DNA from 4 places in the Acetobacterium sp. MES1 genome. Region 1 is predicted to be linked to each of the others. Evidence: riboswitches for the same ligand, from Rfam matches in the RefSeq annotation. Region 1 holds a riboswitch; each other region holds the start of a gene.

Region 1 (8,222 bases):
TCAACTATTTTACATATTTAAACAATCGTTTGACGTCTTCAATGACATTTTCATCGATATCGATTTTGGGTGAGTAACCGCTAAGCGGTTTAGTGGCGTCGATGCCCATTTTGGCCGTCAGGCCATCGTCACCAGTAGAGGGATCCAGGGTTTCGCCCATCATATTCGGGAAGATCATCACGCCCCTGTCGGCCTGCAACCGGGTGGCCATCGCCCACAGCACTTCCTGCTCGTTGAAGACGTCGACATCCTCATCCACGACAATCACCATTTTGATGTGATGATCCATGCCCAAGGCGGTTAACATAACCTGTTGCGCCTGTCCTTCGGCGGTTTTCTTCATCGACACATAGCAGTGGAAAATCCCACAGGAAGATAAGGGCGAATGAACGGCCTTGATGTTGGGTAGATTCTGTTTTAAGAACTTGGTGATATCCCCTTCCCTCTGGATTGAGACAATCGTAATGTGTTCACTGCTCATCGCTGGGGTCAGATCGTGGAAAATCGGTTTTTCACGGTAGCGGATGGCATTGACCTGAAAGACATTTTCGGTGCTGCGGAAGCAGGCGTAATTGGTGTATTCGGCAAAAGGGCCTTCCGGCTCCCGAACATTGCAGAGGACTTCACCTTCCAGCACAATTTCGGCATAGGTGGGTACATTCAGATCCATGGTGGCACAGGGGGATACTTCCAGCGGTTCCCCGAATAATCCGCCGATGGCGCCGTATTTTCCCAGATGATAAGGAACCGAAGCTTGCGAGCCCAGGGCAATATTGGGATGGACGCCGATACAGATGGCGGCTTTCATGTTCTCACCCCGTTCCTCACTCTTTCTGAAGAATTCCCACATCCGCTGACGGGAGTGGAACGAAATCCCCAGTTTATTTTTTCCCTTCAGTTGCAGCCGATGAAAACCCAGCGTTTCACAGCCGGTTTCGGGATCTTTGGCAACGGTCACACCCGAAGTGATGTAAGGACCGGCATCAATGGGAAAGTGGGTAATAATCGGCAGTTTGGTTAAATCCACCGCATCACCGGTCAGCACATGGGCATTGCAGGGCGGGTTTTCAACCACCTTAACGTCATCAAAGCGATTTTTGATCCGCTCGGCAAACTCAAAGGAGAGGTCTTCGGTTTTAACGCCCATCGCCTTGGCAAAGCGGCCCTTGGTCCCGAGAATGTTTGTCACCACCGGAATATCGCCGCCCTCCACCTGATCAAACCACATTACCGGATATTTCCGTTGTTTTTCCAGCTCCATCATCAAGGTGCTGATTTCATATTCCCGCTTAACCGGTTCTGTCACATGACAGATTTCCCCATCCTTTTCCAATTGTTCTAAAAACACCCGTAAATCCTGACTCATCTTCGCTTTCTCCTTAAATTGTAAATAAACTTTAACGCTTATGAAACTGCCGTGAGCTTCGCTGCCGATTTGCGCTAAACAATTTCTACACTGTACGGCGTACAGTCTAACGACTGTTCGCCTACACGTTACAAAATTGTTTTCGCGAAGGCAACGAGCCAATCACAAGCTTGCTTGTAGTTGGCGACTGCCCGTGAACCAGAATAAACTCGCCTGGCGATTTATTCTGGTTGCGCAAACCAACATCAAAGCAACGATTGTTCGGCTCTTTTGAAATTGGTAATTTTCTGAATGATCACATTAGCTACTTATAAAACTACAAATTGCTTTGGCACCTGTTTTCTAAAACAGATACCAAAGCACTTGATTTTTCTTTATCTTATTTTGATTTTATGGATTATTTTACCATTCCTGATTTTAATAATGCATCATAAACTTTCTTTTCTGCCAATGTTGCCAATGGCCAGGTTACACCAATGGTTATCAGGCTGGATACCGCCGCAACACCTACCGGCAGACCAAGAATGAAAACCAGACCCACTCCCACAATGGCGTTTCCTAAAACACAAACGCCACCCTGAGCCAGAATGTGATGCGACCATTTGGTCATGTCACATTTTACCGCCACGAAGGATACCCAGATGGACGCAATGCCATTGGCAAAGATAAAGGTTGGCCAAAGGGGCGTATACATGATTGAAATCAAGGCTTCCACTTCGGCGGCAATCAGTCCGCCGGGCTGTCTGTAAAGCAGGGTCAGAATCCCGGTAAAGAATGCCCAAACCGTTCCATTAATCAGTAACATACCCATTTTCCCCCAGGGCAGCATGTTATCGATCTGGCCGGTAATCTGGCAGGCGATCACAAAGACGATCCCCATGATGACGGCACCAATTAAAGATTTGGTGTCCGTTTTAAAAATACTTTTTTTCCCAATTGCTTGTTCGTTTTGCATGTTATACTCCTTTTTTGTATAAATTAATTTTTATCTATGCAGTTTTTTAACTGTTATAAAATGGTTTTAATCAAGACTCCGCCAAACCCGATCATCAGGCAGACGATGGTCATTCCTTCGAGTGGCCGGAGATTGATTTTTTTCTGAAAATTTCGGGTTGTATGGCGGCCGTAGCCTCTGAGTTCCACCGATAGCGCCGCATCACTGGATATCCGCATGGCTCGATACATCAGCGGTAAAATTGAGGCCGGCAGGTTGCGGATTTTCTCAATTACGGTATCATTGGGTACCCCCCGGACCGACTGGCTGTCACAAATAGCTTGGTATTCCCCAATCATCACCGGAAAAAACCGGGCTACCATTGGCACCAGCATCGCATAGCGATAAGGAATCCGCCAGTGAATCAGCATCTGAGCCATATCCATAGGATCGGTATGAACCCCGAACTGATAGGCCGAAAATGAGATGATACCAATTCTTAAAAAAGCCAGCATGGAAGTGGCGATAAAGCCGCTGTAAATCTGCAGCATCCCCCAGGAATAAAGCAGCTCACCTTCACGCCCAAAGATCAGATTGATAATCAATACCTGGGTGCCGATAATCAGCAACACAATTGACAGCATTTTAAAAGCTTTCAACGATTTCTCCGAGAGCAGTTCAGAAATCAGGATCACCCCCAGCAGAATGCCATTGAGAAGCATACTGCGCGACATCAGGGCGGTCAGCACAAGAAACAGACACCAGGTCAGTTTAAGCCGCGGATCCAGTTCTTTTAGATTAAACATTTAAAATCGCCTCCTTCGATGAGTTCCAATCGAGCCAATTCGTTCAGATAATTGTCTATTATTTCGGCTTTAAATTCCAAAGCCAGTTGATGGTTGTGCATCACCACAATCCGATTGGCAAAATCTCTGGCTTCAGTCAAATCATGGGTTACCAGCAAAATGGTGACTCCCTGACTGCTGAGATGGGCCAGTTTTTCCATGACCACTTGACTCTGGGCACTGTTTAAGCCGGAGGTCGGTTCATCAGCAATGATCAACTCGGGGTCATTAATGACCACTGACCCCAAGGCCAATAGTTGTCGCTGTCCCCGGCTTAACCGCTGGGGATGGATTTCGTCCAATCCTTTTAGGCCGATCAGAGCCAAGGTTTCTTGAATCTTTTGTTCGATTTGCTGCGCACTGAGGTTCTTATTTTTTAAAACATAGCTGATTTCATCGCGTACCGAGCTGCAAAAGATCTGATCATCGGGGTTCTGAAACAGAAACCCGATCCGGCGCCGTAGTTCGCCCACATTTTTCTTGGTCACCGGACTTCCAAATAGTTCCACCGAGCCCGAGGTTGGTTTGACCAATCCTTCAATGAGCTTGAGCATGGTGGATTTACCGGAACCGTTCTGGCCGATGACCGCTGTGAAATCGCCTTTTTTCAGACTAAAATTTAGCGGCTGACAGCCGATTATCCCACCTTTGTAGGTATGCGATGCACCGCTTAACTTAATCACGTCGAACCGCTCATCCACTTGGATCGGTTTCGCCCGGCGATTGGTTTTCCGGCAGCCATATTTTTTCTGATATTCACCAACCGGCAGAAAATCTTTGACCGTCCCAGCTTCCATTACAAGCACCCGATGGGCATCTTTCAAAACTGCACCAGATTTATCCATAACGACCAGGGTGGTCACCTTTTTCTCCCGGTTCAACCGCCCCAGGTGCCGATAGAGTTCCGAGCTGGTTTTGGGATCCAGTTCGGCCGTGGGTTGGTCCAGTAGTAGGATCGGGGTTTTCATTGCCAGAATACTCCCCAGCACGACCTTCTGGGCTTGTCCGCCGGAAAGGGCATCGGTTGTCCGATCTGAAAATGCCCGGATTCCGAGAAAATCCATGACCGCATTAACCCGATACTCAATTTCATCCTGACTCAAATTGAGATTCGCAACCCCAAACGCCAGTTCATCGCCAACCCGACGATTGACCATCTGGTTTTGCGGCTCCTGCATCATATAGCCCAGATAGTCAGTCATTTGGCAAAGTGGTATCTTTGACACATCCCGATTCGCTACCGTCACCGTTCCATCCAGTTCACAGGGATAAAACTTCGGCGCCGCCGATGTAATCGCATGAAGCAATAACGATTTACCCGATGCCGCACCACCGGTAATGGCAATGAATTCGCCCTCATTGATATTTAGTTTGATGTTTTTAAGCGCTGGTTCCGGTTCGTCGGGAAATGTCAGCGCTGTAATATCCAATTGGATGATCGGTATCATGGAATGGCCTCGTGATTGAATTTTTTTAAAATGACGGTTTTAGTATAAAGCCGAATACTCCGGTCTTTGCTACGCATAAAATTACTGCCGTTTGGTATAAGACCGTGCACTCCGGTCTTCGCTGCGCTGCGACCTTCGTCGCGGGCTACGCCCTATGAAGAATTTGAAAAATGAAATTTTTTATAAGCGAGCTTAATAAAACTTCATTTCCCAAATTCTTCACACGGCTTTATGCTTTCGCGCAAAATAAAAAGTTTCGACTATCCCAGGGTAATCCTAAGGATAGCCGAAACTTTACCGTCGTTTCATACTATATCAATTCATGGCAGGTCTCCTGACTCTGGTTTATCTGTTTTTGCGCCTTCCCGTTTCCAGTGGCATCTGCAAAAACAAAACCATTACAGTGATGGGTTCGTTCAGGATTTTCACCTGATTCCCTATTCTCCTTTGTAAGGCACCATAAATCGTATATCTGTTAAGTTGTATTAATCATAGCGAATTTATTGACAATTGTCAACAGATTAACAAAATTTTTCTTTCTGATTCATCATATTCATTGTTAAAACTGGCAAAATCAATCGTGCCTGTTCTTAAAAAGCAGAGTTGTATCTCGCTTAATGAACAATCGTCTAATTTATCTGATCAGTATTGGCGCTCTGTTCTAATTTTTCTTTATTTTCAGTTATCGCTGATAAATTCCAGTAATACTGCTCTGTTGCATAATATGTCCGTTCATCGCTTCAAGCAACTGCTTTTTTCGGGCACTGCTGTCAAGCTCCAAAAAACAATCAAGTACATAAAATTGAAATAAGTAACGATGACTGTTCCTGACGAAAACCGGCTGTTTCGGTCCCCGATAACGGTTACGGCCATATCCGCATCCCTGTTTTGCGTCACCCAGCACGGGCACAATCGAACCATAGGGTATATTTTCAGAAATCGTTTCTGATTTGGGAATATTCCAGATCAACCAATGATTATAGGCCTCAATTAAAGGAATATCCAGATCATCCATAATAATCGCTATTGATACCGCTTCGGGAGCCAAATTTTTTAATTCAAAAGGGGGTGAACTATCCTCCCCAAATCCAGTATGCCGTTTAGGCATCAGACCATTATTTTCAAACGAACGACTGATGACTTCAAGATTTTTCCGATTCTTCATAACGATTCCTTTCTTTGTGTTAAATCACCATACCGATACAGTTTTACTGATCCAGACAGTGTTGTTTGTCGCTTGCGCAAGTTTTTTGTGGTAACCTTTTTAAAAAAGCGGCATACCCAAGGCTAATAAGAATCAGCACAACACTTACCACTGTATCTTGTTCAAAAGTTGATTGTCCTGAAAAAACACTGAAGGCATTTAAAACTCCATGGGTAAAAATACCAGGCAGCAAGCTGCCAGTTTTGATAAAAAGAATGGTAAACAAATACCCGATGGCAATGGCATAACCAATCTGGAGAAAGGTTTGCCAATATTCAGCTCCATTTAATAAATTAACACTGTGTCCAATCCCAAACGTGACACTCGATATGATTATTGCCAACCTTGCTCTTTTTTGTAAAATCGCTTTAAATAAAAAACCGCGAAAGATCACTTCCTCAATAAAACCAACAAAAAGCATCGTGACAAATACCAGAATCGTTTCAAGTGGCGGATATCGGATCGTTACTCCACCCCATAAATTGACGCTGGCAATGATAATCAGCGGAATAAAAAACAGATATCTTTTAAAATCGCCCCTTGCAACGTTACAAAGGCCATAGTACGATTGCAATTCATTTCGCCGAATCCACCTAAACAACAGAAATGAAATAGCCCCCCCCAGCATCGCTGAGAAACATGATCGGATACCTACCGAATCGGACAGGGAATCAGCCAGACTAAACAGAACTACATAAATGGCAATCCACACCAACGCAAATGCTAACGGATTCTTTTTAAATATATTTGTCATTTTTCTCTTCCCCCGCTTTCAAAGTTAGTACGGCCCCTTTAAAACCCACCTTTAACAAATTCAGAATATGTGCTTCATCAAAGGTCATTTGATTATTCGCCAACAAGCTCGCAATACCATGAACCATAAAAAAGATTTGCTCGAACAACGCCTCAGCCTGACCGGGTGACAATCTAATAGCCTGGGATAAAATCTCTAATACGGGTCGAAGTTCTTCGTCTCGTATAATTTCGAGCAATTCTTTATCAGCAAACTTATCAGACTGAAAAAGGAATTTAAAAATTGCTTTTTCCATTACAGCAAATCTTATATAGCGTATCCCAATTTCCAACAGCGGATTGCTTTCATCATAACCGAAATCCATAATAAACGCAGTATGGTAAGCATCCGCTTTTTTGTAAATAATGCTTTTCAACTCATTCATTCCTGAAAAATAATACATAATTGGCTGAGTCGAGCAGTTCAGCTTTTCAGCAATTTTCCTGGCATTAACTATCTCGATTCCGTCAGTTTTTAATAATTCAAATGCAGCATCAATGATCATGTCCTTTGTAATTCTTGCTTTTGGTGGCATGGTTAAGCCTCTTCCGTATTGCGATTTTTATAATATAACAGCAGTAATATAACTATTGTTATATTACTGCTGTTATATTCGTTTGTCAACAGATTTTATTTAGTTTGGATTTTCGAATCCAAAATCCCCGGAAAATTGATTCATCAGACCATCACATTGTTTAAAACAACCATTTCACTTTAAGCTAATCCCTATGGTAATTATCACGATTACGAGCGAAAATTTAAGTTAAATCTATATCGTCGATGGATCTCTTAGAATTAACTTATTCTAAAGAATCAAACTCTTTTTACATCAGGGATAAGTTTTTTCTATGAAAAAAATGGTTATGGATCTATAATAAAGTATCGAACCGATGTTTATTCGTATTGAAATCGAAGATAGGAAGGACTACCATGACAAAACAAAACACTACTGCCGATCCTTTTTTAACCGGCTACGATCCCCATACCCATGGCGGCCAGTTTCTGGAAAACCTTGCAACCGCCAACTGGTTATCCGAGGCTTTATTCACCGCTCTGGAATTGAATTTTTTTGAAATTTTAAACGCTTTCGGGGATGATGGCGCCAGTATTCCTGCGCTTTCAGAAAAGCTGGGAACGGATAATGCGGCCTTGTCATCCTTTCTGCCACTACTGGAAAGCCTGGGACTAATTTTCTGTTATCAGAAGAATTACAGTAACACCATCATAACCAGACGCTACTTGCTGTCATCCAGTCCGGATTATTTGGGTGATGCCATCAAATTCCGAAAATTTCAATCACAACAATGGCATCAGCTAAAAACCTCGTTGCTAAAAAACAAACCAATTAAACTCAATCAAGAATCGGAGTCTTTATCTCCCGAACAAATAAACCAACTGAAAAAAAAGGCAATTCATGAGTTAACCCGCATGAAAGCCCTTGAATGTGTCAAATTTTTTCCTAAATTATCCGGGAAAATTTTAATCGGTGGTCCCGGAGCCCAAACTATGGCGGACTGTTTTATTGATACTTTTCCAACACTGGATATCACCATCCTGATCGATGATAATCCCTTCCAGACCGATCCTGCCGCTTTAAGCAACCTCAAAAGGCCAGTATTTAATAGCTGTTCC
Region 2 (8,222 bases), on a different contig from region 1:
ATCCCGCTGGTTGGCAACCACTTGAGCTTAACGGCAAATAGCCACATCAGGAGTATCCCGGCCCAAAAACCGGGGATAGCGGTTCCCACAAAGACAATCCCCCGTAAGGCCTTATCTCTAAGGCTATCTTCCTTTACCGCACATAAAACCCCAACCCCCACTGAAACAACCACAATGATCAATAAGGATACCCCAGCCAGATAGAGCGTTGGCGGCAGAGCCTTGGCAATTTCCTGTGCTACCGGTTTATTATTGACATAACTGTGACCAAAATCACCCTGTAGGGCATTGCCCAGCCAGGTAGCGTAGCGGGTTAAGAAGGGATCATCGAGACCGAGTTGCTCCCGCATCTGGGCGACATTTTCAGCCGTTGGGGTGATCTCATTGACCCGGATTGCCACCTCAGCGGGATCACTGGGGCTTAAATTAATCAGTATAAAGGCAAAAAAGGAGATTCCGATCAAAATCGGAATCATCCACAGGAGCCTTTTGACGAAGTATTGCTTCATGGTCTTACTCCCTTTTTTTTTGGATAATCAAAATTGGTGGTCAATTGGAAAAGTACATTTTTTCGAAGGGGATTTCATATTGCGAATCGTTAAAGCTTACCCCTTCAAGTCCCTTGATTCCCACTGCCTTGGTTTTTGAATAGGAAATCGGGACATAGACATACTGATCATTAATATAAGTCAGTACCTCTTTATACATGTCGGCCCGCTTGCTATCGTCTGATTCGATCATAATCTTCGTGATGGTTTCATCCAGCCACTGCTTTTTTTCCAGACCAACCTGAGCCTGATAATCTCCATGAGCGGGAATTCGCCATGATGAAACATAGGATTGGGGATCATAAGGGGTTCCCCATGACAGCGAATACTGCAGATCAAAATCGCCGGTTTTCTGACGATCCAGGAAGGCCTGTTTTTCTTCCCCGAGAATATTCATCTTGATGCCTACGGCTGCCAGATCGGCCTGAATGGAGGTGGCAATGGTACCTTCCTGGGCGTTCTTGGAATTATAGGAAAGGGTAATCTCACATTTCTGACCATCCTTTTCCCGAATCCCATCACTTCCTGGTTTCCAACCGGCTTCATCGAGTAGTTGTTTGGCTTTATCCTGATTATAGGTGATGGTTTTAAAATCGATATCACAGTAGGGAACATCTTTAGACAGTAGCGTATCGGCCTGATCCTCCGAGTTATTTAAAATTCCCTGAATGATGTTTTCCTTGTTTACGGCATATTCAATGGCTTCTCGAACTTTAATATCTTTGGTAATCGGTGAATTACTATTGATAAGAATCGCTCGTGAAGCGACCGGCTCACTTATATAGGTTTTGTAGGCTCCTTCATCTTCCAACTTCTTATAGGAATCCAGATCAACCTGATCACCATCGGCTCCGAAAAGTAAATCGACCTCGCCGTTTTGCAACGCTAACAGAATCGTCTGGGAATCTGGCATGACCTTCCAGTTAATGGTTTTAATTTTAGTTTTGTCACCCCAGTAAGTTTCATTCTGCGTAAAGGTGGCATACTGATTGTCGACATGCTCCGATAAGACCCAGGGGCCGGTCCCGATATAGCCGCTAACCCCTTCTTTGGTGGTGCCATTGACAAAACAGTTGGGCGAAATAAAGCGGAAGGGTCGGGTCAGTCCCAACTCCACCAGGGTTGGATAGTAGGGATGCTTTAAGACCAGTTTGAAGGTGTGGTCATCGACCACCACATTTTCTTTAATCTCATTAACCATGTCCAGCCAGGAATGGCGTTCCGCATTACCAAGAATGGCATCCATGTTCAGCTTGACTGCGGCAGCATTAAACGGCGCACCATCGGTAAAGGTGACCCCTTTTCTTAAATGAAAGGTGTATTCCAGTCCATCTGCTGAAATTTCCCAGCTTTCAGCCAGAGCTGGCTTCACTTCTCCGCCTTCATTCTTGGTCAGGCCTTCAAACACCATGTTCTGGGCTGACATTTCACCCGAGTACAAATGCGGGTTGATATCCCGAATATCCTTGGTGCAGGCATAATTTAACGCTTCTTTAGTCGACACATCACTTTTAGCGGACGCTCCTGAGCAACCGGCAAACATTCCGGCACACAACACGGCAGTCATTACCACCGCTAAACCCTTTTTTAATTTCATTTTCTTTTTCTCCTCAAAAAATACTTATTTATTTGATTTGCTCGGCTTTTACCATTGCACATTCTGGTAAAGAAACCCCGCTCTATCACAATGTAAGACTTCACTGTGGCAATATTGATGCTTTTTTCCATAAAAAAACCTCACCATCTCCAAAAAGATAGTGAGGTCGCAAAAAGCCTGCAAAAAAAACACCTCCTCTATCGCACGTAGAGTCTGAGTAATTAAAGCAGGCAGGTCTTCTGGCTCAAGCGTCAACATTACCTCCTGCCTTCCCATTTCTGGTGGCATTCCTGGAGGAACTCTTCTTTTACAGCGGCGGGACCGCGGGGGACTTTCACCCCTCTTCCCTTTTCACCGGCCTGTAACCCTTCGTTACTGCCGGCACCTGTTTTATTAATATTTAATTCGTTGTCGGTGTTTTAAAAAACACTAAAAAACAGAAACAATGCCACAATCAGGTGTCTTTCATTGTTTCTGTTTGCCATTTTAACATGCTTAAACCACCTATGCAAGTCTCTTTTGTGGAAATGATATTCTGTTTTGGAATATCGTTCCATGCCAGTCGCGTTTTACCCGGTTTTTAGCCACAGCCATTATTTCATAAAGCGGTCAATTGCTTTTCTGAGTTCTTCCAAAGCCTTTTCGTCGTTATTTTCCACCGCATCAACGATACAATGCTCAATATGATCCTGTAAAATTATTTTACCGACGTTATTAATGGCTGACTTCACCGCCGACAACTGGATCAGCACCTCGGTACAGTCTCTTCCCGATTCGACCATTTTTTTCACCGATTCAAGATGACCCGCAGCCCGGGAAAGGCGATTCAACACGGATTTGGTTTGGGTATGTTCATGATGATGGTGATGATCTCCGCTGTGGCCCGCATCATGTCCAGCATCCTCCCATTCGCCCTGATGTTTATGCATCTCCGTTCACCTCATTTTCTATATCTGTTTAACCCATTATAACAGATATAGAAAAAGGACACCACCCAAGGGGAGATGCCCTTTCATATTTTACAGAATCGAATCGATCAGTTTTTTTGTATAGGCTTCCCGGGGATTGGCAATCACCTCATCCGGGGTACCGGCTTCCACCACCCGCCCCTGATGCATTACCAGCACCCGGTCGCAGCATTGCTGCACCAGGGCCAGATCATGACAGATCATCAGTTGCGACATCCCCTGATCTTTTCGCAATTGTGTTAGGAGTGCCATAATCTGAGACTGGACGGTTACATCCAGGGCGCTGGTCGCTTCATCACAGATGAGCAGTTGGGGTTGCCGGGCAAGTGCCCGGGCAATTGAGGCCCGCTGACACTCGCCACCGCTGACCTCACTGGGATAACGGCTAACAAATTCCGGGCCAAGGCCGCAGATTTCCAGATAGTCAATGGCTTTATTTTTAGCCTCCCGACGCCCCATACCCTGATTGATCAGCCCTTCCATGACACTTTCCCCCAGCCGAATCCGGGGATTAAAGGAATCCACCGGCATCTGAAAGACCATCTGAACCAGATGGTAAAGCCGTTTCAGTTCTTTTCCCTTAGGGTTTTTAAGTGTTTTGCCATCCAGAACAATCTCACCGCCATCCAACGATTCCAGTCCGGTGATCAGCTTGGCAACCGTGCTTTTACCGCTGCCGCTTTCGCCCACCAGGGCCAGACATTCGCCTTTTTCGACATGGAAGCTAATCTCATCAACCGCACAAATGGTGGTTTTTCCTTTGGTATAGGTTTTTTTTAAATTGTTGACTGCTAAAATCGTCATCACATTTCACCTTTTTATCCGGGGCATGGCCGCAATCAGCTGGCGGGTGTAATCCTGCTGAGGATGATCAATGACCTCCCGGGCTTTGCCATATTCAACCAGCTTACCCTTGCACATCACCGCCACGGTATCGGCCATAAATGACACCACCCCAATATTATGGGTCACCACCACAATTCCGGTTCCAAATGCTTCCCGCATCGCCATCAGTTCCCGGACCACCTGGGCCTGGACGGTGACGTCCAGCGCCGAGGTCGGCTCATCGGCAAAGAGCAGCTCCGGTTCCAGCAGCATTGCCATGACAATCCCGACCCGTTGATTCATCCCGCCGGATAATTCAAAGGGATAGCTCTTTAAAATCCGCTCAGTGTCATATAAATGAATCTTCTTAAACAGAGCTGTGGCTTTTTCCCGAACCAGCCGGCGGTCACTGATGCCATGCTGGGCCATGGTTTCATAAAGCTGCTCGCCAATGGTCCGGATTGGACACAGGGCACCGCCACAGTTCTGAAAAATCATCCCCATTTCTGGTCCCCGCAGCATCCGCAATGCTTCATCATCAAGATCAAGAACCGGCTTCCCCTTATATACGATCTCGCCCCGATTGACCAATCCATCCGGGCCCAGAAGACCCATGGCCGCCTTGATCAGGGTGCTTTTGCCACTGCCGGACTCGCCGACAATCCCGAGGATTTCACCCGGTTGCATGGTTAAGTTGATCCCCCGAACCATCGGCTCCCCATCATAGGATATTTCAACATTTTTAAATTCCAGTAATGGTTGTTGCATAAACCCTCTCTTCTGATCGGGACGACTTATTCGTTAATGTCCAGATCGGCTGTGATTTCATAATAGTCTGATGGGTGAGCGGTAAAGCCGGTTACCCCCTTTTTCATCACAAAAGACATTTTTAAATGAGAGGCGTAGATATAAGCATTGTCATCAAGAACTTGCTGGGCAATTGAAACCGCCAGCGTTGCCCGTTTTTCGGTGTCAAATTCGCTTCGCAGCTGCGCAACCAGGGCTTCCACCTTGTCGCTATGGTAATGTCCCCGGTTGTAGTCAGAATTATCAACCACATGGGTGGTGAAATAATACTGGGGATCTCCGGTGGGCGCAGTTACAAAGGCGTTGGCAAAAACATCATAATCGCCGGCTTTCAAAAAATCCTTGTAGGAATCGGTGGCGTTGACCTGTACATCAATCCCGGCTTGTTTATAGGTGGCCTGAACCGATTCGGCCAGTAGCGGCAACTCCTGACGGGAGGTGTAGGTCAGCCACTTGATCGATAATTTCTGGCCATTTTTTTCCCGTATCCCATCACCATCAGAATCAATCCAGCCTGCTGCTTCCAGCACTTTTTTGGCGCCGTCGATGTCATAACCGGTGTCCTTAACCACATCGCCGCCAAATGTAAAGTTAGCCGGGAAGGGACCGACTGCTGGCGTTCCATTGCCCTTTAACAGCACCGTGGTAAAACCGTCCTTATCCATGCTCATGGCCATGGCTTTACGAACGGCATCGTCTTTAATCACCGCTGAATCATAGTTTAGAGCAGCCTGGTAAACCCGGGAAGTGTTGGTGGAACTGATGGTAAAGTCATCATTATTTTGAAACAGTTCCAGACTGGCATAGGGCAGACCTTGGGCCGCATCAATTTCGCCACTTTGCAGAGCCATGGTTAAGGTATCGCCATCGACAATACTCTTGATATTTACCTTTCCAACCTTTGGCTTTCCACCCCAATAGTCATTGTTGGCTTCCAGATTGATTTCGGTCTCAGTGATATTTTTGGCCACATAAGGTCCTGTTCCAACGACGTTTTTATCCGCCGTTACCCCAGCCTCCATATCGATGATGCAGCCATAGGGGTCACAGAGGTAATTTACCAATGCCGGTACCTTATTATCTGATACGATCGTGATGCTTTGTCCGTCGGCGGTGATTGACTTAATCTGTAAATCTTTGGGGGCCCGATCATGAACGGCAATCAAGTTATCAAAGCAGGCTTTAACCGCTTCTCCGGTCATTTTCTTGCCATTGGAGAAGGTAACGTCATCCCGTAAATTGATTTTAACGGTATAGTCATCAATCTGTTCATAATCTTTGGCCAGCCAGGGCTCCAACTCCATCTTCTCATTAAACTTAAAGAGCGTTTCACCGACCCCATAACGCAGGGTTGACCAACCGATGTAGGATTCATGTGGATTCATTCCCACATTTGAATTACCGACACTATAGGCTACGGTTCCATAATTAAATACCTTTTCTTCCGCACTTTTGGTGCTGGTCGAACCGGCACAGCCAGTCAACATCCCGCCAACCAGTGTGGTGGTCAGCAGCACTGCCAGAATCTTACTTTTTACTTTCATTTCTACTCCTTTTTTTCTTTTAGTTTTGGGATCCAGAACATCTCTGACCGTATCCCCAAGTAAGTTAAATAACGTTACTGATATAAAAATAGCACAACCGGGTGCTAAAATTACCCATGGCGATGTCTGCAGCATACTGCGCCCTTCACTCATCATTGAACCCCACTCGGCAATTGGGGGCATTGCCCCTAAACCCAGAAAGGACAATCCCGCCAGTTCCATCATCATGGTGCCAATGTCAAGGGTGGCCGTTACCAGAATCGGGCCAATAATATTCGGTAAAATATGCTTAAAAATAATTTTGATCGAACCGGAACCACTCAGCCTGGCGGCGGCGATATAGGGCATGTTTTTAATCGCCAGCACCTGCCCTCGGGCCAACCGGGCAAATTTAGGCCAGGAAATACAGGCCAGCGCCACCACCGCATTGATCAGCCCACCACCTAAAATGCCAGCCACGGCTATCGCAAAGACCATTCCCGGAAACGCCAGAAAGACATCCGAAACCCGCATGATAAACGAGTCGATTTTACCCCCCTGATACCCACAGAACAATCCCACCAGGGTTCCAAATCCGGTGATGATCGCTACCAGCAGCAGTGCCGAGTAAATAGTGGTTTGTCCCCCCATTATCACCCGGGACAACATATCCCGGCCATAGCGATCCGTCCCCAGCGGATGCTCCGGACTGGGGGGCTGCAAGGCCTGCATCAGATCCTGAGCATAGGGATCATAGGAAACAATCTGGGGTGCCAGGGCTGCCACCAGCAATAAAATTATCACCAAGGTCAGAAAAAGATAGAATTTCGTCATCGTGTGATTTTTTTTTATTTTCCGGGTTCTGACCCGAATCGCTGTACGCTCTGTTACTTCCATCAGGCCTCCTGTTCCAATCGAATCCGGGGATCCAGATAATGATAAATGATATCGGTCACCAGATTAACGCCCACATAAATAATCGCCATCCAGATGACATAGGCCTGGATCATCGGGTAATCCCGCATCATAATCGAATCCACCGCCAGCTTCCCGACGCCATCCCACATAAAGATGGATTCAACAATTGCCGTACCACCCAGTAAGGAACCAATTGACAGCGCCAGCAGGGTGACAATGGTCAGCATCGCAGTTTTCAGTACACTGGCAAAAAGCACCACTGGCTCCCTGATCCCCCTGGCCCGGGCTCCGATGACATAGTCCTTATTGAGTTCTTCCAGTACCGTGGTGCGAACCTGGCGGGTGTATTTGGCCGACATGGCTATCGCCAGAGTCAGCGTCGGCAAAACGATGCTCTTTAAACTGCCATTGCCCATAACCGGAAACAGCTTGAGCTGTAAGGCCAGAAAATAGATCAGCAGCAGCGAGACAAAAAACCCCGGTAAGGCATTGCCGATAAAACTGAAAAAGCGGATCAGATAATCGGTGAAACGATTATGACGGACGGCCGCTAAAACCCCAAAGGGAATCGAAATCAGGACGGTAAGTAAAATTGAAGTTAGTGTCAGATATATCGTCGCTGGCAACTTTGACACAAAGGTTTCAAAAACCGGTTTATTGGAAATATAGGAAACGCCCATATCGCCGGTTAATACCCCGCCCAGCCAGTTGGTATACTGGATAATAAAGGGCTGATCGAGCCCCAGTTCGTGCCTTTTCTCGGCCTTGACTTCTTCTGATACGCCGCCACTGGCGTTATCGTAAAGGGCATCAACGGCATCCCCGGCGGCTGACTGCATCAGGGTGAAGGATAACAGGGTGATACCCAGAATGATTGGGATTAATTGTAATAGACGTTTTCCAACATATTTTTTCATTGATGCAAAGCCTTTCTCGCATTAGCGCATTTGCCGGTAAGATTTTATCACTTAAAAAATGGCATTACAACCTCCATGGGGGGTTATTTCGCCATTCCAATTTAGCATACCTTCTTATT
Region 3 (8,222 bases), on a different contig from region 1:
GGGATTTAAAATGATCGAAGATGCGATTCAAAAGGATTTAAACTGGTGCGAAACCCTGATTCAAAAGAATTCCAGCAGTTTTTACCGGGCTTTCCGCAAATTGCAGAAAGAACAGGCCCAGGCAGTCTTTGCCATTTATGCCTTCTGCCGGATTGCCGATGACGCCATTGATGTCGATAACAATCCGGAGGTGGTTAAAGCGATGGCGGTAAAGCTGGCAGCATTTGAGGCCGGAGTAACCCCTGATGAACCGATGTGGCGGGCATTGCGCTGGGCCTTTGACCATTTTCCGCTAAAGATCCGACCTTTTCAGGAAATGCTGATTGGTCAGCTTCAGGATGTTGAATTTAAACAGCCGGAGACCTTTAATCATCTGCTTGACTATTGCTACCTGGTGGCGGGTACAGTAGGTTTAATGCTTTGTCCGCTGTTGGCGGAGCCGGTAACCATGGAAGCAGAGGCCTTGTCGGTGGAACTGGGGATTGCCATGCAGCTGACCAATATTTTGCGTGATGTGGGCACCGACTATCGCTTGCAGCGAATTTATCTGCCCGAGGATTTAATGAGCGCCTGGGGCGTTAGTCCCGAGGATTTGGCTGGACCGGAGCCAAGCTCGGAGTTGATCCAGCTATGGGAGTACCTTGCCACTGAAGCGGAAAGCCGCTATCAAAAAATCACAACAAATCTGGCGGTGTTTGATAAAAAAGCCCGGTTGCCAGTGTTATTGTCGTTACTTTATTACAGTAAAATTTTAAAACGGTGTCGGCAAGCCCGGTATCACTTATTGGATCGGCGGATTTATGTGCCCAAATGGGAAAAGGCCTTGCTCTATATTTCGGCCAACAAACAGCTGACATCTTTTGGGCAATAAGTGACAGAGAAGGGAGGCATAAAATGGAAAATAGCTGGAATAATATTCTGGGAATCGTCGTTTCGTTTATCTATGTGTTTGGTGTGATTTTTCTGGCAAAATTTTTGGAGCGCTTCGGCAAGGAAGCCAGCCGCAAGGCGGTTCATATTCTGGTTTGTAACTGGTGGCTGCTGGCGATGGTCTTTTTTGACAGCCCCTTTTGGGCAGCGGTGGTACCGGCTTGTTTTGTGATCCTGAATTATCTGTCCTATCGTTTTCAGATCTTTTCGTCAATGGAACGGGGGGGCGGAAAGGGTGATTTGGGTACGGTCTACTATGCCATTTCACTATTGCTGCTGGCCCTGATTACCTTTGGGCCGCTTAATAACCCGGTGGTTGGCGGCGTGGGGATTCTGATTATGGGTTACGGCGATGGTCTGGCTGCCGTGGTGGGAACCCGGTGGCCAAAGTGGCCGTATCAAATCCTCGGTTCCGAAAAAACGTTGTCGGGCAGTCTGACCATGCTGGGCGCTTCGTTTCTGGTGACGACACTCCTGCTGGCAGCAACTGGTCAGCCTCAGGTACTGATCCCAGCCATTACCCTAGCGCTGCTGGCAACCGTGCTGGAAGCCGCAACCCCGTTGGGGCTCGATAATCTGACTGTGCCTCTGGTCAGTGCCGGAGCCTATTATTTTTTATTTGTCTGATTGGAGGTGCAAAGTGGAAAATTTAACACAGTATAGTCTGGCAGCTCAGACCGGATCGACCCTGGAACACGTGATATATATTTTTTTGTCGCTGGCGGTTTCTGTTTTTGCCTTAAGGCGCAATGCCTTAACCCTATCGGCGGCGCTGGGAGCCTTCTTTCTGGCCGTCAGCCTTTACCTGGCCGGAGGGACGCTGTTTTTAATGTTACTGATGGTATTTTTTTTCAGCTCCACCTTTTTATCGCATTTCAAAGCCAGCTTGAAAGATCCCATTGAGGTTCGGATGCATGCCAAGTCCGGCCCCCGGGATCTGGTTCAAGTGGGCGCCAATGGTGGGGCCGCACTGATTATGGCGATTCCCTTTGCCTTATCGCAAAACCCCGCCTATCTGGTGGCAGTGGCGGCATCCTTTGCGGCCTGCAATGCCGATACCTGGGCTTCGGAAATCGGGATTCTCAGTAAGAAGGCCCCGGTTTCGTTACTTACCTTAAAACCGGTCAGCCCCGGACTTTCCGGGGGAGTCAGTCCGCTGGGTTTTTTGGCTTCGCTGGGTGGGTCGGCCGTGGTAGCCTTGACCTATGGTCTTTACCAGTTGGCGGCAGGCAACAGTGGGGTGCTTTTATTAATGCAAATCCTGATGATTACCTTTGGCGGGCTACTGGGATCAGTACTGGATAGCTTTATGGGTGCTGCTTTCCAGGCCAAATATATCAGCCATGAAACCGGTGAGCTGACCGAAAAACCGGTGGATAATAATAAGCCCAATCAGCTTTATAGTGGGCTGGCCTTTGTCAACAATGACTTTGTTAATTTTGCCAGTTCATTGCTGGCCGCCAGCCTGGTACTGCTTTTTGTCCAGCTGCAGTAACGGCCGGGATGGGGCAATCGTTTTGAGGAAAGGAGAAAACGGATGATTAAGCAGGCTTATTTTCAGGGAAAAAACAAAAAACGCCGCTATTTTGAAGGCTGGTATTTTAAATGCATCAGCGCCGATCGCAAACATGCCATTGCCATTATTCCGGGAATGGCCATCGATCCCCAGGGGAACCGGCAGGCTTTTATCCAGGTCATCAATGCTGTCACCGGAAAAACCTGGTATCATCATTTTCCCTATCCCGAGTTCAATGCCAGAACGGATCGGTTTGATGTGGAGATTGAGAATAATAGTTTTAACGCCCAGGGCCTATCGCTGAATGTCGATACGGCGGAAGGCAGTATCAAAGGGCGGTTGACCTTTCACAATAGCCATCCCTTTCCCAAGGGTTTAAAGCACCCGGGGATCATGGGGCCTTTTGGACTAGTGCCTTTTATGGAATGCTACCACGCTATTATTCATTTGTATCATGAAATAAAGGGTGAGATTGATCTGGATGGGGAGTTGATGGATTTTAATGGCGGAGTCGGTTACATTGAAAAAGACTATGGCCGATCCTTTCCTAAGACCTATCTCTGGTTACAGGCCAGCCATTTTGAGGCTGGCGATGCTTCATTTGTCTTTTCACGGGCGAATATTCCTTTTTTAGGGATGGAATTTCCCGGTTTCTTTGCTTACTTCACTGATTTTAGCGGGATTACCCGCCGTTTTGCGACCTATAATTTTTCCCGGTTGGAGAAATGGGAGGTCGATACCACAAAGGGAACCTGCGCTGGGGAACTTGAAGGTCCGAATGGGGCCCTCGCTTTTAAAGCACAGATGGCCAGTGGCGGACGGCTGCGGGCGCCGGTGGACGGACTGATGGATCGCGAGATTGTCGAGAGTATCACCGCCAAGGTTTGGCTGCGTTTAACAAACAATCAGGGCAATATCATCTTTGAGAGCATCAGCAGCGAAGCGGGGATGGAGATTTGTCTGGAGGAAGGGGTTGCAGTGAAGCAAGAATCCGAATAAATAAAACCCATTGTCAGGCAGAATCATTTATTGAAGTTGCCAAAAAGGTGTTTTATTGGGGATTGCAAGTATGATATAATAAGTCAAATTAAATAATCATTTTCAGGTGCCCCTCGGGGAGAATAGGAAAATAAGTGAGAAGCTTATACGGGCCCGCCGCTGTAAATTGGGAATTGCTGTCTGGATGCCACTGTTAAAAAATGGGAAGGCGACAGCGATGAGGATCATGAGTCAGAAGACCTGCCTGAGAATTAGATGATGAGAGATGTGGAAAGTCTACGCTTTGTTGGCGTAGCTTTTTTTTGTTTAAAAAGGATTTAAAGGCTTTGTAAACAGTGACCAGAGAATAAAAAATAAGCGAGGGACGAATTGAAAGCAGTGGTATTGGAAAAACCGGGAGAATTGGTGATAAAAGATAAGGACATGCCGGTCTGTGGTGATGGCGAGATGCTTGTTAAGGTCAGAGCCTGCAATATTTGCCGAACTGATTTAAAATGTGCCACCATGGGCCAACGGGATCTGGTTTATCCCCGGGTATTGGGACATGAAATTGCCGGCGAGATCATTGCCAGAGGCAAAAATGTAAATGGTTATCCGGTAGGTCAACGGGTGTCTATTCATCCGGGGATTTCCTGTGGGGTTTGCGACTATTGTAAAAGTGGTCAGGATAATCTTTGTGATCAGATTAAGATTATGGGCTTTAATTTTGATGGTGGTTTTCAGGAAGTGATCAAAATTGATAAGCAGGCGATCAAATCCAAGATTGTCAATCTGATTCGGAATGATGATCTGGCTTATGAAGAAATATCGTTTATTGAACCACTGGCCTGTTGTGTCAACATTCAGGATCGCCTTCAGTTGAACCGGAAAGCGGCGCTGGTCATTATCGGTGGCGGCCGTTTGGGCCTGCTTAACCTGTTTGTGGCGAAAGCGGAAGGAATCCAAAATGTGATCCTGATCGAAGCCAATGAAGAGCGTCGTAACCGTGGCAAAGCCTTGGGATTTGATGCCGTTTTTAGCGGCGATGAGCCAGATCTGCTCGATCAGTTAAAGAGTTGCAGCAATGGTCATGGAGTCGACGGAGTAATCCCCTGCTGTCCAGGGCCAGAGGCCTTTGATCTGGCCCTGGAAATCCTCAGAAAACAGGGAACGCTCGGTTATTTCAGTGGACTAAGCCGCAATGAAGACTTCCAACTGGACATCAACCGGATTCACTACAAGGAAATTACCGTAGTCGGATCTTATGGCTGCAGTGTTAAGCATAGTCAAAAGGCCAAAACCCTGCTTGAATCAAGAAAAATTGATGTCCGGCCACTTATTTCTCATCGGGTCAAACTGGAAGAACTGGAACGGGGAATGGACTATATTAGAAACAGCGATGGTTATTCAACCATTGTGGTGATGAAGTGATGGCCGTCTGTCAAAGTGAGATCGAAGCAGTAGTGAATTAATAAATAAGAAAGAAAAATTAAAGGAGCAATTAAATGGAAAAAACAATCAGCATGAAAGATTATGGTCAGGTGATTACCCAGCTGATCAATAAGGAAAACCTGTCAAAAGATGATTCCAAAGAAATGTTCATGGAAATATTAAGTGATAAGCAAACAGCCATGCAACAGGGCGCTTTTTTAGCGGCCCTCAGTGCGAAAGGGGCAACCCCGGCAGAAGTGGCCGGAAGTTTTGAAGCGATTTATGAAGTGGATACCTTTAAGGTGGAACCGGTCACTGAGTTTCCGATTGTGGATAACTGCGGCACCGGGATGGATAGTTTTAAAACCTTTAATATCAGCACCGTGGCATCGATTATTGCCGCTGCTGCCGGAATCCCCATGGCTAAACACGGTTCCCGGGCCTTGACCTCGGTCTGTGGTACCATCGATGTGCTGGAAGCCCTGGGTATCGATATGGATTCTAATGTCGATCTGGTTAAAGAAAGCATCGAAAAGGCCGGGATTGGTATTTTTAATGGGATGAGCCCGGAGGTTCATCCGGTAGCTCTGGGGCGGGTTTTATCGCAAATTTCATTTGGCAGTGTGCTGAATATTTCGGCATCGCTGGCAAACCCGGCGCTGCCGCAATATGGGGTCAGAGGGGTCTACTCCAAAGAAATGCTGGATTTTGTGCCCCAGATCATGGCGGAGATCGGTTATAAACGGGCCATTGTGGTTTTTGGCGAGGTTGGCGACCAGGCCATTGATGAGGCTTCAACCCTCGGTACTACCCATATTGCTGAGCTGAAAGAAGATGGTAGTGTGGAAAAATATACATTTAATCCACAAGATATGTTGATAACTCCTGGAATTGTGGATGAAATCCGCACCTTTAATTCGGTTGAAGAATCGGCGCTATGTATTGTCCGATTGTTAAAAGGCAAAGAAACCAAGACCCGGGAAGATATTGTTGCCTTAAATGCCGGACTGATTCTGTATTTACGGGACAAGGCGCCCAGTATTCGGGAAGGTTATGAAATGGCCCTGGAACTGATTCATAATGGGGCGGCCTGGGAAAAACTCAAGACCTGGGTCAACTATCAGAATCGTGATGGTGTTAAGGGCCTAAAGATTTTGTCAGCGCTTGAAAAAAAGGTTCAGGGTTAGGCAGCGTTGATGATTCTTTATGCGTTAAAAGCGGCCGAAGGTTATCTGAAAATGGCTGAAAATGGCGGATTTACCCTGGTTGGCATCAACAAGGCCAGCGTTTATCCGGAGAATGGACTCGATCAATTGATCGCCACAAAAAATGAGCTGGGTGATGAACTGACCGAGCTCCGGATTGTCAAGTTGACCCTGGAGGAAACTGATTTTTTTGCTTGAATGGCCGCTAAATTTTTAAAGTTATATTTACGGATTTCGATATCAATGGTATGATAAAAACAGAATAAATGGGTGACACCATAAAATTAAAAGAACCTTTTTCTTCGAAAAAGGTTCTTTTAATATCTGAAAAATTTCTGGAACGTTGACCCTTGCTGAAGTTATCCAGGGATATCGATTGTGGATAACTTTTAACCGGGTGTCCGGCTGATGGGGAAAAAATGGCTTATTTATCCACATTATACCGGATTTCCCGGGATAATGTGGATAAGTTGTGTGAATAAGGTTAAATTATCGATAAGATTGGGAAAGAAGGGGGAAACGGATGCATAAATTTGAAAACTGTCTGGTGGTGGGAATCTCTTCCCGGGCGCTTTTTGATCTGGAGGAAGAAAATCGGATCTTTGATGAAGCAGGGGTGGACGCGTACACAAAATATCAGATTGAACATGAAAACGATATTTTAAAGCCGGGAACCGGTTTTGCTCTGATTAAGGCCTTGCTGAAGCTTAATGAAATCGGTTCGGATGAGCGTAAGACTGAAATCATTGTGATGTCCCGCAATAATGCCGATAGTAGTCTGCGGATTTTTAACTCAATCAGGCATTACCAATTGGATATCACCCGGGCGGCACTGGTTAGCGGGGCCATGCTGGCGCCCTATCTGGAAGCCTTTAATACCGATCTTTTTCTTTCCGCCAATGAGGAGGATGTTCAGGAAGCCATTAATGCTGGAGTCGCTGCGGGGATTATTTATACCCAACACTTGACCTATAACGAAATAAAAGAAATCGATCAGATCCGGATCGCCTTTGATGGCGATGCGGTGCTTTTCTCGGATGAGTCCGAGCGGATCTATAAAAGCCAGGGCATTGAGGCCTTTCAGGCCAATGAAACCAAAAATGCCCGCAAACCTCTGCCCGAAGGGCCCTTTGCCCGATTTTTAAAAACCCTGTCAGCGATTCAGAAAGCCTTTGATAAAAACCGGGCTCCCATCCGCACCGCCTTGGTCACCGCCAGAAATGCGCCGGCTCACGAGCGGGTGATTCGAACCCTACGGGCCTGGGATGTGCGGATCGATGAAGCCTTTTTCCTCGGCGGCATGAGCAAACAGGAAGTGCTCAAGGCCTTTGGAGCCCATATCTATTTTGATGACCAGGCCATCCACACCGATGCGACGGCGGAATTTGTCCCCTCTGCCCGGGTACCGTATAAGAATAATGAGGAATAGGAATAATAAAATGGAACCATTAGTTAACGCCAAGTTATATGAAAACATCCGGATCACTGTCGCCGAGGCCCAGAAAAAAGTTTACGCCACGGTGAATTTTGTCATGGTCGAAACCTATTGGAATATTGGCAGGCAGATTTATGAAGCCCAGGGAGAAAATGACCGGGCGGAGTATGGCACCGGATTGTTAAAAGAATTGTCGGTAAAGCTGACAGCTGAGTTTGGTAAAGGGTTTGAAGCATCAAACCTCAGAAGGATGAGGCAGTTTTATTTGGTGTTTCAGAAACGTGACGCACTGCGCCACGAATTAAGCTGGACCCATTATCGAATGCTGTTGAAGGTCGAAAATGAAAAGGCCCGGGAGTTTTATCTGGATGAATGTGCAAAATCCGGTTGGAGCACCCGGCAATTGGAACGCCAAATCAATTCCTTCTACTATGAGCGGCTTCTTTCCAGCCAGGATCAGGATAGGGTCCGAAAGGAAATTCAAAGACTTGAACCGGGCGTGGGCACGAAAGATATTATCAGAGATCCTTATGTTCTTGAATTTCTGGGACTTGAACAAACCTCAAATCTTTACGAAAAAGATTTGGAACAAGGATTAATCAATCACTTACAAAAATTTCTGCTGGAACTGGGACGGGGGTTTTCCTTTGTCGCCCGACAAAAACGCATTTCTTTTGATGGTGAGCATTACTATATTGATCTGGTCTTCTATAATTATATATTAAAG
Region 4 (8,222 bases), on a different contig from region 1:
TGTCGATTAAAAGACAACAGGCTGTTTCGTTTCTTTAGAACGTTTATAAAATCAGACAACTTTAACGGCATCACTGGGATAAGGCATTTTCAATCGACTTGAGATAGGCTTTGCTGGACACCGTGGCACCGCTGATGGTGTCGACGGTGGTATTTTGTTTTTCGATCACCGCATGAATAAGGGCGTCAGTCACCTCGGGCTTTTCCATGGTGACGGTTTTGACCACCGCAATGTTTGAAATCTGGTGATCAGCCACGCTGACGGCGACTTCATTGCTCCAGCGCCCGGCCGTATAAACACCGGTATAGGTGCCGTCTTCAATTCCTTTTAGATCGACGGGGTTAATCGCCAGATTTTCCCCAGCTTCCAGGCCGTTGGTGATGTAAAAAACGCCACCGGCGCCGACCAGTACCAATACCCCCAGAATACTGAGAAGAATAATTATTGCTTTTTTCATCTGCTTTTCCTCCTGTTATTTTGATTCCTGGTCCATTTTTTCCAGGTTGGCCAGCAATTTTTCAATAACCGACCGGGTCATTGCCAGTTCTTCGTCAGATATACCATCAAATAATTTTTCGGTAAAGATTTCTGATTTCTGCTGACTTTCTGTGCCAAACGAATCAACCGCATCGGTTAGCTTAATCCGGGTGATCCGGGCGTCATGGGGATCTTTTTCCATCACAACAAAGCCTTTTTGTTCCAGTTTAAGCGCCACCTGTTTGACATTCTGATGGGAACTGCCCATGCTTTTTGCTACTTCCTTAAGGGTTGGGTCGTGATCAAAAATATTCTGCACCACAATGGTCAGCAGCCATTGCTTGGTTGTCAAGTTGTATTCTTTCAGTTCCCGTTCCAACAGGGTGTCCATCTGGTTGGCGACGACTTGGACACCGCCAAAGATGAATTTTTGATCGGGCATTGAATCCATATTGTCCAAAATATAACCTCCACTTATCAATTAAGGTAATACATTACCTTAATTGATAATACATTACCTTTTTTTATCTGTCAATACTTTTTAGAAAAATTAATCTGTTTCTGAAAAAAGTTAAGGGGTATCTGTATTTGAAAGGGTTTGCAGAAATTTAAGCGGCAGAAAATTTCAAATGTGTGTTATTATAGACAGGCATCAGAAAGAGGAGAAGGTTATGCCAAAAGTAGGAATGCGAATTTTTAAAACATTTATAGCGGTTTATCTCTGCTTCTTAATCTATTTATTAAGAGGCGAGCAAGGCTCCCCCTTCTATTCGGCGATTGCGGCGATTTTATGCATGCAGCCCTATGTTTCCAATAGCTTTAAGGTAGCCATGAATCGAACCCTGGGCACCTTTATCGGTGGGGCGATGGGGTTGGGGTTGCTTATTTTTGAGCGGAGCTTCATCCCGGTGGATATGCCGATGCTGCAATATCTGGTGGTATCCTTGTGCGTTATCCCACTCATTTATTTTACGGTGGCCATCAAAAAACCAACGGCATCTTATATTACCTGTGTGGTTTTTTTAAGCATTACAGTGACCCATGGGGCCGATGTGAATCCGCTGATTTTTACCATTGACCGGATCGTGGACACCCTTATCGGAATCTTTGTGTCATTGGGAGTCAACGCGTTTCACTTGCCCCGGCGCAGAAACAGAAAAACGCTCTTTGTCACCAATCTGGATGGATCGTTGTTGAATTCCCAGGTCGAAATCAGCAGTTACTCCAGAATAAAACTAAACACCATGATCCGCCAGGGCGCTTTGATTACCATTGCCACGACCAGAAGTGCCGAAACCCTGCTGCCCCTGCTGGAAGGCGTCGAAATAAAGGTTCCCGTTATCATGATGAATGGGGCGGTTTGGTATGATCTGGAAAAACGAAGTTATTTAAGCTGCAAAAAAATGAATCCGGAAGTGGCCAGGCAACTGATTGCTGTTTTTGAAAAACGGGAGCTGAATTGTTTTACCCACACCATCATCAATGATGTCCTCCATGTTTATTACACCAGGCTTATTAATCCGGTGGAAGAAAAAATCTATCATTCCAAAAAGCGACTCCCGGAACAGAGCTATGTGTGCGGCGAGGTGCCAAATGATCAAAGCGTCTTATCGATTATGGCAGTGGATCAGAAGGTGACGATCGTCCAGGTTAAAGCGGCCATCATGAAGCTGGAAATTGCCTCAGCGGTTAATGTTGAGTGCTATCCGGATGATCAACATCCGGGCTATTACTTTCTCGAAATAACCAGCCGGGAAGCCTCGGTGAAAAATGCCATCATGGATATGAAAGCCCGATATGCGACCGATACAGTGATTGCGTTTGGCAATGACATCAGGAATGCAGCGATGCTGGAAGCCGCCGATTTTGCTTATGTGGTTGAAAATGCATCCATTGAACTAAAAGAAATGGGCTGGCCGCAGATCGGAGCGAATGACGATGATGCAGTGGTCAAGACCATCAGTCGCCATTTTTACGCGAAACCGGGGAGCTTTAAATAATGATAACCGTTTGCAGATAACAACCGGTTTGACACCACATCTTGTATGTGATAAAATTAAAACAACCAAATATGAAGATAATGGTGCTGTGCCAACCGGTGCAGCATGGGGGAAGCCGGTGCAAATCCGGCACGGTCCCGCCGCTGTAAGGGGGAGATTTTTTTAAAAAGATCAAGCCTAAGTCAGATTACCCGCCGTTATTCGTCACACCAGACTCTACGCGTGATAGAGGGTGTTTGAGCCAAGCAATCTGAGGCCTCTTGACCCACGCCGTCGAGAGGTTTTTCAATGCCCGAAACAACAAAAAGACTCGCAGGAAAGTAGGAAAACAAACCAGGATGATTACGAAGATCAAAAAAAGAGATGGACGAGAAGCGCCTTTTAATATTGAAAAAATTGCCAATGCCATTTTTAAGGCCGCCAGTGAAATCGGCGGCCAGAATTATCAGACCGCCATGGAGCTATCTGAAAAAGTGGCCATCTATATCGAACAGGAAATGAACACCAAAACCCCGACGGTGGAAGAAATTCAGGATGCGGTGGAAAAAATTCTGATCGAAACCGGACATGCTAAAACCGCCAAGAAATATATTCTCTACCGGGCCGAGCGAACCCGAATCCGGGAAATGGATACCCGCTTGATGAAAATATATGAGGATCTGACCTTTAAAGAAGCCAAGGACAACGATGTTAAACGGGAAAATGCCAACATTGACGGCGACACCGCCATGGGGACGATGCTGAAGTATGGATCAGAGGGCGCTAAACAGTTTTATGAAATGTTTGTCCTCAATCCCGAGCATTCAACCGCTCATAAAGCCGGTGAAATCCACATTCACGATATGGATTTTTTAACCCTGACCACTACCTGCTGTCAGATTGATTTAGAACGCTTATTTAAAGATGGGTTTTCGACTGGTCACGGCCATCTCCGGGAACCCAACGATATTCAGAGTTATTCGGCGCTGGCCTGCATTGCCATTCAGTCCAACCAGAATGATCAGCATGGCGGACAGAGTATTCCCAACTTTGACTATGCCATGGTGCCGGGGGTGAAAAAAACTTTTATCCGGCTCTATCGGGAGAATTTGGCCAAGGCCCTGACCTTATTGACCGATACCAAAAATGCTTTAGCCAAGGTAAAGGCCATCAGTGAAGATATCGAAAAGAAACTGGGGTTAAAGCCCGAGCTAAATCAACCGAAGAATTATCTGGAAGCCGAAGCCCGGAGTTTGGCGTTATGGATAGCGGATGCCAACAGCATCAGCCGGGCTCAGAATTTTGCCATGGAAAATGCCGAACGGGAAATTGACCGCAGTGTTTATCAATCCATGGAGGCCTTTGTTCACAATCTCAACACCATGCACAGTCGGGCTGGGGCTCAGATTCCGTTTAGTTCCATCAACTACGGGATGGATACCTCAATTGAGGGGCGTCTGGTCATAAAAAACCTGCTGTTAGCGACGGAGGCCGGGTTGGGGAATGGCGAAACCCCGATTTTCCCAATCCATATTTTCAAGGTGAAAGAAGGGGTTAATTATAATCCCTGGGATCCCAATTATGATTTGTTTAAATTGGCTTGTCGGGTTAGTGCCAAGCGCCTGTTTCCGAATTTTTCCTTTCTGGATGCACCCTATAACCTGAAATATTATCAGGCTGGCCAGCCGGAAACAGAAATTGCCTATATGGGCTGTCGTACCCGGGTGATCGGTAATGTCCATGATCCCAGTCGGGAAATCACCTATGGCCGGGGAAACCTAAGTTTTACCACCATCAATCTGCCCCGGATTGCCCTAAACAGCAAGGGGAATCCGGACGTGTTTTTTACTGAGTTGGATCAGAAAATTGATCTGGTGATTGAGCAGTTGCTGGAACGGTTTGAAATTCAGGCCCACAAAAAAGTTAAAAACTTTCCTTTCCTAATGGGCCAGGGCGTTTGGATTGATTCTGCAGATCTGACCGACGAGATGGAAATCCGGGAAGTACTGAAACACGGCACCCTGAGTATGGGCTTTATCGGCCTGGCGGAATGCCTGACGGTTTTAACCGGCAAACACCATGGCGAAGCGGCAGACGTACAGGAGCTGGGGCTTGCAATTATTGGCCACATGCGCAAGCGGATGGATGAAACCAGTCAGGTCTATGGCATGAACTTTACCCTGCTGGGCACCCCGGCCGAAGGGACTGCTGGCCGCTTTGTCAAGCTGGACAAACAGGTCTTTGGTGAAATCCCCGGGGTAACGGATCGGGAGTATTATACCAATTCGTTTCATATTCCGGTTTACTACCCCACCAGTGCCTATGAAAAAATTACCCTGGAAGCGCCCTATCATGAGTTGACCAACGCCGGACACATCACCTATGTGGAAATGGACGGTGATCCGCTTGATAATCTGGAAGCCTTTGAGAAGGTGGTTCGGGCGATGAAGGAAGCTGGCATCGGCTATGGTTCGATCAATCATCCGGTAGATCGCGACCCGGTTTGCGGCTATACCGGCATCATCGGCGATGTGTGCCCGAATTGTGGACGAAGCGAAGGCGATGTTCCCTTTGAGCGGATTCGTCGGATTACCGGTTATCTGGTGGGCACCCTGGATCGTTTTAATGATGCCAAAAAAGCGGAAGTAAGGGATCGAATCAATCATTTCAATGCGACCAGTCAAATGGCTGGTGGGGAACGGTTGGAGCAATTGCAGTGACCTCCCAAATACGAATCGCCGGGGTCGTCAAGGAATCGATCGTCGATGGCCCGGGTATCCGCTTGGTGGTTTTTGCCCAGGGCTGCCCCCATCATTGCGAGGGCTGCCACAACCCGGCCACCCATGATTTTAACGGCGGTCAACTGGTGGCGATAGACGCCATCATTGACGAAATGAAAAAGAATCCGCTACTGGATGGCATCACCCTAAGCGGTGGCGAACCCTTTTTGCAGCCCGAGGGCTTTAGCGAGCTGGCCAAATGCGCCCAGGCAGCCGGTTTTCATGTGATGACCTATACGGGCTACACCTTTGAAACGCTGTTGGAAAAAAAGGATCAGCGGTGGCAGCGACTGCTCAGGTATACTGATCTGCTCGTGGATGGAAGATTTGAAGCGGAACAAAAAAGTTTGCTGCTAAAATTCCGGGGCTCACATAATCAGCGGATTATTGATGTAAAAAAATCACAGCAGAAAAACCAGCTGGTACTTAGCGAGATCAGCTAAAAATCAATCAAAAGCAATCGTTTTTTTAACGGTTGCTTTTTGATTTAAATGATTAGTGACCTAAATAGATGATTTAATTAAAAAAAAAGTACTGGCAAAAAATATCAAAACGGTTAAAATAGTAAAGGTGCGAATTTGTTCGAGATACACGGACAAAATAGCGTAAAAAAGCAAAAATAAATTTGCGATCGAAACGGTTGGAGGAATTGTGTGGATAAACGAAGTGAGTTTTCAAGTAAAATAGGTTTTGTGCTGGCAGCTGCCGGATCGGCAGTGGGGCTGGGGAATATCTGGCGGTTTCCCTATTTGGCGGCCAAATATGGGGGTGGTCTGTTTCTGGTCATCTACCTGATTTTTGTCTTGACCCTGGGTTTTACAATTATGACGGCTGAGTTGGCAATTGGCCGTAAAGCCCAGCTGAGTCCCATGGGTGCGTATCGGGCCCTGGATAAACGGTTTAGTTTTGTGGGAGTGATTGCCTCTCTGGTGGCATTTCTGATTTTGCCTTATTACAGTGTAATCGGGGGCTGGGTAATCAAATATTTTTTAGTTTTTGTCTCCGGTGGCGGAGTGGCTACCACCGGCGCCGATTATTTTTCAAGCTATATCGCCAAACCGATTGAACCGATTATCTGGCAGGCTATTTTTGTTCTGGCCACCACCTTTGTGGTGATCCGCGGGGTTAAGGATGGCATCGAGAAAGCCAGTAAGATCTTAATGCCAATATTGATTGTCTTATCGGTTTTTTTATCAATTTATTCAATCATGCAGCCTGGGGCGATGGCCGGGGTCTGGTATTTTCTGTATCCGGACTTGGCTAATTTCAGTTTTCAGGCAGTCTTGGCCGCCATGGGCCAAATGTTTTACTCGTTGTCGCTGGCCATGGGGATTATGGTCACCTATGGTTCCTATCTCAGCAAAAAAGATGACCTGGAAACATCGGTTAAGCAAATTGAGCTGTTTGATGCCGGGATTGCCATTCTGGCGGGCTTTATGATTATACCGGCGGTCTTTGCTTTCTCCGGTGGTGATCCGACAGCGCTTAATAAGGGCCCCGGTTTAATGTTTGTCACCCTGCCCAAGGTATTTGAAACGATGGGCTTTGGCAATGTGATGGGCGGCGTTTTCTTTCTGCTGGTATTGTTTGCGGCGCTGACCTCTTCGATTTCGCTAATGGAAGCCGTGGTGGCAACAGTCTGTGATCAGTTTAAGTGGGAACGCAAAAAAGGGGTACTGATTGTTACGGTGCTGGCAATTTTGATTGGGATACCCTCTTCTTTGGGACAGGGCGTCTGGAGCGAGGTGCTCATTTTTGGCTTTAACTTTCTGGACTTTTTCGATTTCATTACCAACTCAGTATTGATGCCGGTGGGGGCCTTCTTTACCTGTATCCTGGTGGGTCATGTGCTGGAAACTAAGATCATCACCGACGAGGTCAAGCTGTCCTCACCCTTTAAACGGGAAAAGCTGTTTATCATTATGGTTAAATACATCGCCCCGCTTTGTATTGTTGCAATTCTGATCAGCTCAATTTTAGAGGCCATGGGCGTGATTAAATACTAACAACCAGCACAGCCACAACAACGGTTTTAGGCGATGCGGCAACCGTTACGAATTAAGCTTTCTTAATGATTTACTATTTCTAAAAAAACAGATATAATGGTTAAAAAGTAGAAAGAAGGTAATTCTTAATGTGTACAAGCCTTACTCTGATGACAACAAACCAGATTAATACGTTGGCCAGAACCATGGATTTTGCTTTTTTACTGGATCCGGAGCTGATCTGTGTGCCGAGGAAGTTTTTGCTTGAGTCGGAGGTGGATCAAACCCAAAGAGCGGTCAAGTATGCGATGATGGGCATCGGTCGAAATTTGGGCACCTATCTTTTTGCCGATGGTCTCAACGAAGCCGGACTGGCCTGTGCCAGTTTATATTTCCCGGGCTATGCCGAGTATAGCGATGCGGTCATCCCGGGTCGCATTAATCTGGCGCCTCACGAAATTGTCGGCTGGCTGCTGACCAACTTCGCAACCCTTGAAGAAGTCAAGGCGGCGATTCCGCAGCTCAATATTGTCAGTACACCTCTTAAGATGATGAACGTCATTACCCCGTTACATTGGATCATTACCGATAAAACTGGCCGAACCCTGGTGATTGAACCGATGAAAGAGGGCATTGTGATCCATGACAACCCCCTGGGGGTGATGACCAACAGCCCGGATTTCAATTGGCATTTAACCAATATCCGCAATTATATTGGGGTTTCACCCAATAAAACCGGTTCGATTCAATTAAATGGCCTGACCTTTAGTCCCTTTGGCGGTGGTTCCGGAAGCGTTGGTCTGCCGGGAGATTACACCCCGCCATCGCGGTTTTTACGGGCACTGTTTGGTCGGGAGGCCATTAATCCCATCGAAACCGAAGAAGAGTGTATTAACGCCGCTTTTCACATTTTGGCATCAGTCGATATTCCCAAGGGCAGTGTGATCACCGATGAGGGCATCGATTTTACCCAGTATACGGCCTGCATGGTCTGTAATACC

The links. A riboswitch is a leader RNA that binds a small molecule or an ion and turns the genes downstream of it on or off. The one in region 1 is predicted to bind cobalamin.
Region 2: linked by a shared signal. The riboswitch ahead of nikA (nickel ABC transporter substrate-binding protein) and the one ahead of BI182_RS03065 (ABC transporter ATP-binding protein) in region 1 are both predicted to bind cobalamin.
Region 3: linked by a shared signal. The riboswitch ahead of BI182_RS02800 (alcohol dehydrogenase catalytic domain-containing protein) and the one ahead of BI182_RS03065 (ABC transporter ATP-binding protein) in region 1 are both predicted to bind cobalamin.
Region 4: linked by a shared signal. The riboswitch ahead of BI182_RS05835 (anaerobic ribonucleoside triphosphate reductase) and the one ahead of BI182_RS03065 (ABC transporter ATP-binding protein) in region 1 are both predicted to bind cobalamin.

Annotation. Positions count from the first base shown of each region.
Region 1 is NZ_MJUY01000010.1:20,777-28,998, reverse strand. It holds gene BI182_RS03080 (UbiD family decarboxylase) at 5-1,366, opposite strand; gene BI182_RS03075 (hypothetical protein) at 1,764-2,321, opposite strand; gene BI182_RS03070 (energy-coupling factor transporter transmembrane component T family protein) at 2,375-3,106, opposite strand; gene BI182_RS03065 (ABC transporter ATP-binding protein) at 3,094-4,593, opposite strand; cobalamin riboswitch at 4,901-5,070, opposite strand; gene BI182_RS03060 (YbhB/YbcL family Raf kinase inhibitor-like protein) at 5,276-5,758, opposite strand; gene BI182_RS03055 (CPBP family intramembrane glutamic endopeptidase) at 5,802-6,551, opposite strand; gene BI182_RS03050 (TetR/AcrR family transcriptional regulator) at 6,535-7,125, opposite strand; gene BI182_RS03045 (DUF2284 domain-containing protein) at 7,521-8,222, shown strand, end outside.
Region 2 is NZ_MJUY01000021.1:33,481-41,702, forward strand. It holds gene opp1B (nickel/cobalt ABC transporter permease) at 1-509, opposite strand, end outside; gene nikA (nickel ABC transporter substrate-binding protein) at 550-2,145, opposite strand; cobalamin riboswitch at 2,358-2,549, opposite strand; gene BI182_RS07805 (metal-sensing transcriptional repressor) at 2,739-3,074, opposite strand; gene BI182_RS07810 (ABC transporter ATP-binding protein) at 3,165-3,917, opposite strand; gene BI182_RS07815 (ABC transporter ATP-binding protein) at 3,924-4,706, opposite strand; gene nikC (nickel transporter permease) at 4,733-7,165, opposite strand; gene nikB (nickel ABC transporter permease) at 7,165-8,103, opposite strand; gene BI182_RS07835 (LysR family transcriptional regulator) at 8,218-8,222, opposite strand, start outside.
Region 3 is NZ_MJUY01000009.1:39,862-48,083, reverse strand. It holds gene BI182_RS02825 (phytoene desaturase family protein) at 1-14, shown strand, start outside; gene BI182_RS02820 (phytoene/squalene synthase family protein) at 11-871, shown strand; gene BI182_RS02815 (diacylglycerol/polyprenol kinase family protein) at 895-1,557, shown strand; gene BI182_RS02810 (DUF92 domain-containing protein) at 1,571-2,425, shown strand; gene BI182_RS02805 (tocopherol cyclase family protein) at 2,468-3,445, shown strand; cobalamin riboswitch at 3,533-3,707, shown strand; gene BI182_RS02800 (alcohol dehydrogenase catalytic domain-containing protein) at 3,824-4,855, shown strand; gene trpD (anthranilate phosphoribosyltransferase) at 4,930-6,042, shown strand; gene BI182_RS02790 (hypothetical protein) at 6,052-6,258, shown strand; gene BI182_RS02785 (5'-nucleotidase) at 6,584-7,489, shown strand; gene BI182_RS02780 (PDDEXK nuclease domain-containing protein) at 7,500-8,222, shown strand, end outside.
Region 4 is NZ_MJUY01000013.1:399,760-407,981, forward strand. It holds gene BI182_RS05820 (FMN-binding protein) at 71-457, opposite strand; gene BI182_RS05825 (MarR family winged helix-turn-helix transcriptional regulator) at 473-937, opposite strand; gene BI182_RS05830 (HAD hydrolase family protein) at 1,149-2,477, shown strand; cobalamin riboswitch at 2,542-2,690, shown strand; gene BI182_RS05835 (anaerobic ribonucleoside triphosphate reductase) at 2,816-5,176, shown strand; gene nrdG (anaerobic ribonucleoside-triphosphate reductase activating protein) at 5,173-5,679, shown strand; gene BI182_RS05845 (sodium-dependent transporter) at 5,890-7,242, shown strand; gene BI182_RS05850 (linear amide C-N hydrolase) at 7,371-8,222, shown strand, end outside.